One region of the Streptomyces sp. NPDC001532 genome, then DNA from elsewhere that is predicted to be linked to it. Evidence: riboswitches for the same ligand, from Rfam matches in the RefSeq annotation. Region 1 holds a riboswitch; the other holds the start of a gene.

Region 1 (3,200 bases):
TTCGGCGACCCGCAGCTCGCCCTGACCGCCGTGCAGCGGGTGCTGGAGGTGACGGCGGAGGAGGTCCAGGAGGTCGCCAAGGCCCGCCTGCGGCCCGACAACCGCGCGGTGCTCGTCTACGAGCCGATCAGCCCCGAGCAGCCCGAGGACGTCGAGGGCACCCAGGACCCCGAATCCGCGGCGACCGTGGAAGCCGCCGACGACAACGAGGAGGCGGCCAAGTGACCGAGCTCGCCACGATGGACTTCCACCCGCAGCCGCACCCGGGCGACGCCAAGCCCTGGGCGTTCCCGGCGCCCACCCGCGCCACCCTCGACAACGGCCTGACGGTCCTGCGCTGCCACCGCCCCGGCCAGCAGGTCGTCGCCGTCGAGGTGCTGCTGGACGCCCCGCTGGACGCCGAGCCGGCCGGCCTGGACGGCGTCGCCACGATCATGGCGCGGGCCTTCTCCGAGGGCACCGACAAGCACTCCGCCGAGGACTTCGCCGCCGAGCTGGAGCGCGCCGGTGCCACCCTGGACGCGCACGCCGACCACCCGGGCGTCCGGCTGAGCCTGGAGGTCCCGGCCTCCCGGCTGGAGAAGGGCCTCGGCCTGCTCGCCGACGCGCTGCGCGCGCCCGCCTTCGCCGACAGCGAGGTCGAGCGGCTGGTCCGCAACCGGCTGGACGAGATCCCGCACGAGCTGGCCAACCCCGCGCGGCGCGCCGCCAAGGAACTGTCCAGGGAGCTGTTCCCGGCCTCGTCGCGCATGTCGCGCCCCCGCCAGGGCACCGAGGAGACGGTCGCGAAGATCGACGCGGCGGCCGTCCGCGGCTTCTACGAGCGGCACGTCCGCCCGGGCACGGCCACCGCCGTGGTGGTCGGCGACCTCACCGGCATCGACCTGGACGCCCTGCTCGGCGAGACCCTGGGCGCCTGGACGGGCTCCTCGGCCGAGCCCCGCCCGGTGCCGCCGGTCACCGCCGACGACACCGGCCGCGTGGTCATCGTCGACCGTCCCGGCGCGGTCCAGACCCAGCTGCTCATCGGCCGTGTCGGCGCCGACCGGCACGACCGTGTCTGGCCCGCCCAGGTGCTCGGCACCTACTGCCTCGGCGGCACCCTCACCTCCCGCCTGGACCGTGTCCTGCGCGAGGAGAAGGGCTACACCTACGGCGTGCGGTCGTTCGGGCAGGTCCTGCGGTCCGCCCCGGACGGCACCGGCGCCTCGCTGCTGGCCATCAGCGGCTCCGTGGACACCCCGAACACCGGTCCGGCGCTGGAGGACCTGTGGGCGGTGCTGCGCAAGCTCGCGGAGGGCGGCCTGACCGACGCCGAGCGGGACGTCGCCGTGCAGAACCTGGTCGGTGTGGCGCCGCTGAAGTACGAGACGGCGGCGGCCGTGGCGAGCACGCTGGCCGACCAGGTCGAGCAGCACCTGCCGGACGACTACCAGGCGACGCTGTACCGGCAGCTGGCGGCGACCGGCACGGTCGAGGCCACCGCCGCGGTCGTCAACGCCTTCCCGGTGGACCGTCTGGTGACGGTCCTGGTCGGTGACGCGGCGCAGATCAAGGAGCCCGTCGAGGCTCTTGGCATCGGCGAAGTCACCGTCGTGACGGCCGAGTAGACGAGGCGGCAGCCGAGCGGATGTCGAGGGGCCCTGGTGACCGATGCGTCACCAGGGCCCCTTGATGTCCGAATTGAGGGAGAGGCTGCCTGTCTGACCTGTGGCATGCGCTACAAAAGCCCGGATCGGTTTGGGAATTGAAAGTGCGCCCGCTTAGCGTCATCCGGGCTGTTCGTCAGGCAGTGCGCCGCACCCGCGGCACCGGACAGTCATCGCCGAGTCCCCGTACGGCGCGAGCCAGGGGAGCCGGGGACCCAACCCATAAGTCCCTGGGGTGAATCGGACGCCCGCGCGGTCGCGAGGAAGTCCGTAGGAGACCTTCCTGCTCCGAACCCGTCAGCTAACCCGGTAGGCGAGAGGGAAGGAAAGGACCAGCCACTTCATGGCGTTCACGCGCGCCACCGGGAAGCACCGTCGTCCCAGCCGGATGCACCGCACCACCGCCCGCGCCGCGGGTGTCGCGGCGCTCACCACCACCGGTGTCATCGGTACCCTGGCGGGCCCCTCGCTCGCCGCCGAGCCGGCCGCCGAGCAGACCGGCCTGCTGCCGGTGATCACCATCGGCGACACGGTCGCCCAGCAGATCGACGCCCAGGCCGCCGCCCAGCAGCAGGCCGCCGAGCAGGCCGCCGCCGAGCGCGAGGCCGAGGCCGCCGCCGCCGAGCGGGCCGAGCAGGCGGTCGTCAAGGCCCGCGCGGCCGAGGAGCGCGCCGCCCGTGAGGCCGAGCGCAAGCGCCTCAACACCTTCGTGCTGCCGATCGCCGGCTCCTACGTCTCCACCGGCTACCAGTCCGGCGGCGCCCTGTGGTCCTCCGGCAGCCACACCGGCGTCGACTTCCACGCCGCGAGCGGCACCTCCGTCCACGCGGTCGGCGCCGGCACGGTCGTCGAGGCCGGCTGGGGCGGGGCGTACGGCAACCAGGTGGTGATCCGGATGCACGACGGCACGTACACCCAGTACGGCCACCTGTCCTCCATCGGGGTGTCCGTCGGCCAGACGGTGACCCCGGGCCAGCAGATCGCCCTGTCCGGCGCCACCGGCAACGTCACCGGCGCGCATCTGCACTTCGAGGCCCGCACCAGCGCGGAGTACGGCTCGGACATCGACCCGGTCGCCTATCTGCGCGCGCACGGCGTGCGCATCTGACGGCGGCCCGCCACCGCTCCACAAGCCTTCCCGAAGCCCCGGCCCCGGCCGGGGCTTTCGGTGTTTCGGACGCCCCGCTGTCCAAAAAATATCCATGGATTCCGGCCCGCCATCGGAAATTGCGGCTCATTGCAATAGAGTCACTGAACACACGTCAATCAGCGACGTTTCACGGGGATTAAGGCGGAGGTCGGTCATGCGTATTCCGGCGCACTCGGTCTGCACGGCGATCCGGGACGACATCGTCGCGGGTGTCTACGAGCGCGGCAGCCGGCTCACCGAGGAACTGCTCGCCCGCCGCTACGGCGTCTCGCGCGTGCCCGTCCGGGAGGCCCTGCGCACGCTGGAGGCGGAGGGGTTCGTGGTGACCCGGCGGCACGCGGGCGCGTGCGTCGCCGAACCCACCGAGCAGGAGGCCTCCGACCTGCTGGAGATGCGACTGC
Region 2 (3,200 bases), on a different contig from region 1:
CTGGAGCGCCGACAACGGCAACGGTTACTACGGCGGTCTGCAGATCTCCCAGGACAACTGGGTGGAGTACGGCGGCCTGGACTACGCCGAGAGCCCCGACGTGGCCAGCCGTTCGCAGCAGATAGCCGTCGCCGAGAGGATCCTCGCCGACCAGGGTGTCGGCGCCTGGCCCACCTGCGGCCTGCTCGGCGGCCTGGACGACGACTCCGCACCGGCGGGCGTCGACACCGGCCTCGCGGCTGACGCGGCGTCGGGCGCCTCGGCGACCCCGGACGCCTCCTCGAAGCCCGAGTCCGGCTTGTCCGACTCCTCCGTTTCGACCGGAAGCACCGGTAAGGCGGAAAGCTCTGAAGGTTCCGGTAAGTCCGGTACCTCCGGCGGCTCGGACGCCTCCGGTGATTCCGGATCCTCCGGTTCCGCGTCGTCGTCCCCGTCCTCGGGGTCCGGCTCGGACGGTGAGGCGGAAGGTTCCGGCAAGGACGGGAGCGGCGACTCCCAGGAGGGTGACAGCTCCCTCACCGCCACCACCAAGAACGACGAGTCGGACAAGTCCGGCCAGAACGACCTCTCTTCGGACGCCGTCGAATCCGGCTCCACCGGCTCCGGCCGCCACCGCGGCGACAGCGCCGACGAGGAGGCCGCGGACAGCCGTACGGCCGACTCCTCCGGCCGGCACGCCTCGCGGGACACCACCGCCGCGCGTGACGCGGCCGACGGCTCCTACACGGTCCGCGCCGGCGACAGCCTCTGGGGCATCGCCGACTCCCTTGACCTCCAGGGCGGATGGTCCGCGCTCTACACCGAGAACAAGGACACCGTCGGCGACGACCCCGACCTCATCGTTCCCGGTCAGACCCTTGAAGTAGGGGTCGAACCGGGCGAAAAGTAGCTGGAGTTCGCGTCACGGTTCGGGCTTAATGTCCGAATTGGCAGCGGTGAGATATAGGTCTCAGAAGCCCTGATCGTCTTTGAAATTCCGCGGATCGCGTGTCTACGGTCAAGGCCGCTCGTCACCGCGAGCCCCGGCTGCCGCAACGCCGAATCCTGCCAGCGGCCGTCCGGGAACAGTCGTCGCGTCAAGCGCCGTAGGCAGGAGCGGGGGACCCAAGGTAAGTGCCGGTCCCGGCAGTTCGCTGCCGGAGCCGGCTTGGGGTGAAGCCGCAGCTCGCAAGAGACTGCGGCCGGGCAACTCAACCGGCCCGAACCCGACAGCTCACCTCGCAGGCGTCGGTGAGGGGATCGATCGATGCTGTTTTCCGCCAAGGGCAAGCACCGCCGTCCGTCCAAGGCCACCCGCGCCATCGCCATCGCCGGTGTGACCGGTGCCGCCGTCGCCGCCCCGCTGATGGCCGCCGGCAACGCCTCCGCCGCCACCGCCTCCGAGTGGGACGCCGTCGCCCAGTGCGAGTCCGGCGGCAACTGGTCCATCAACACCGGCAACGGCTACTACGGCGGTCTGCAGTTCTCCGCCTCCACCTGGGCCGCGTACGGCGGCACGCAGTACGCCGCCACGGCCGACCAGGCCTCCAAGGAGCAGCAGATCACCGTCGCCGAGAAGGTCCTCGCGGGCCAGGGCAAGGGCGCCTGGCCGGTCTGCGGCACCGGCCTGTCGAACACCCCGTACGGTGGCGGCAGCGCCTCCTCCTCCACCCCTTCCTCCTCGGCCGGTGACACCGCCACCACCGAGCGCGAGACCGAGGAGCAGAGCGCCTCCCGCTCCGCCGAGCGTCCGGCCGCCGAGAAGACCGTCACCACCCCGACCGGCAAGAAGGTCGAGAAGGGCGACGGCGAGTACAAGGTGGTCAAGGGCGACACCCTCAGCTCGATCGCCGAGGAGCACGACGTCGCGGGCGGCTGGCAGAAGCTGTTCGACCTGAACAAGGACATCGTCGACGACGCCGACGTCATCTACCCGGGCCAGCAGCTGCACCTCAAGTAGGCAGCGGCGGCACCTCCGCCAGGAGAGGCCCGCAGACTCCCCGCCCCGGTGCGCGTTCCCCCGTACGCACCGGGGCGGGGTTCGCTCTTTCTGCCGTGGGTTTTGCGAAACCGTCTTTGTTCCGTTCGGAAACAATTTACTCTCGGTTCCGTCCACGGGGTGGTCGGTCGGCTGGCCGATCGCCCGGAGCCGGTTAGGCTCGTCTCGCAGAGCCACACCCGCGGCCTGCCCACCGCGTCACATTGAAGAAGGAGATGCTCGTGCCGTCCATCGACGTCGTCGTAGCCCGGGAAATCCTGGACTCCCGAGGCAACCCCACGGTCGAGGTCGAGGTCGGCCTCGACGACGGCAGCACGGGTCGTGCCGCCGTTCCGTCCGGTGCCTCCACGGGCGCCTTCGAGGCCATCGAGCTCCGTGACGGCGACCCCAACCGCTACCAGGGCAAGGGTGTCGAGAAGGCCGTCCTGGCCGTCATCGAGCAGATCGGCCCGGAGCTGGTCGGCTACGACGCCACCGAGCAGCGCCTGATCGACCAGGCCATGTTCGACCTGGACGCCACCGACAACAAGGGCTCGCTCGGCGCCAACGCCATCCTCGGCGTCTCCCTGGCCGTCGCCCACGCCGCCTCCGAGGCCAGCGACCTGCCGCTGTTCCGTTACCTGGGCGGCCCGAACGCGCACCTGCTGCCGGTGCCGATGATGAACATCCTGAACGGCGGCTCGCACGCCGACTCCAACGTGGACATCCAGGAGTTCATGATCGCGCCGATCGGCGCGGAGTCCTTCTCCGAGGCGCTGCGCTGGGGCACCGAGGTCTACCACACCCTCAAGAAGGTCCTGAAGAGCAAGGGTCTGGCCACCGGCCTCGGCGACGAGGGCGGCTTCGCCCCGAACCTGGGCTCCAACCGCGAGGCCCTGGACCTGATCCTGGAGGCCATCAAGGAGGCCGGCTACACCCCGGGCGAGCAGATCGCGCTCGCGCTGGACGTGGCCGCGTCCGAGTTCTACAAGGACGGCTCCTACGTCTTCGAGGGCAAGGAGCGCTCCGCCGCCGAGATGACGGAGTACTACGCCGAACTGGTCGAGGCGTACCCGCTGGTCTCCATCGAGGACCCGCTGTTCGAGGACGACTGGGACGGCTGGAAGACCATCACCGACAAGCTCGGTGACAAGGTCCAGCTCGTCGGTGACGACCTGTTCGTCACCAACCCGGAGCGCCTGGCCCGCGGTATCGAGGACGGCGCCGCCAACGCCCTGCTGGT

Evidence for each region. Region 1 has a riboswitch for cyclic di-AMP ahead of ABT232_RS09545 (M23 family metallopeptidase). Riboswitches for the same ligand answer to the same signal wherever they lie in the genome.
Region 2: linked by a shared signal. The riboswitch ahead of ABT232_RS02875 (transglycosylase family protein) and the one ahead of ABT232_RS09545 (M23 family metallopeptidase) in region 1 are both predicted to bind cyclic di-AMP.

The regions. Positions count from the first base shown of each region.
Region 1 covers NZ_JBEPAL010000007.1:113,127-116,326, forward strand. Annotated here, with positions in the region: gene ABT232_RS09535 (M16 family metallopeptidase) at 1-225, shown strand, start outside; gene ABT232_RS09540 (M16 family metallopeptidase) at 222-1,610, shown strand; cyclic di-AMP (ydaO/yuaA leader) riboswitch at 1,814-1,980, shown strand; gene ABT232_RS09545 (M23 family metallopeptidase) at 1,993-2,757, shown strand; gene ABT232_RS09550 (GntR family transcriptional regulator) at 2,954-3,200, shown strand, end outside.
Region 2 covers NZ_JBEPAL010000002.1:50,070-53,269, reverse strand. Annotated here, with positions in the region: gene ABT232_RS02880 (transglycosylase family protein) at 1-889, shown strand, start outside; cyclic di-AMP (ydaO/yuaA leader) riboswitch at 1,072-1,242, shown strand; gene ABT232_RS02875 (transglycosylase family protein) at 1,247-1,939, shown strand; gene eno (phosphopyruvate hydratase) at 2,200-3,200, shown strand, end outside.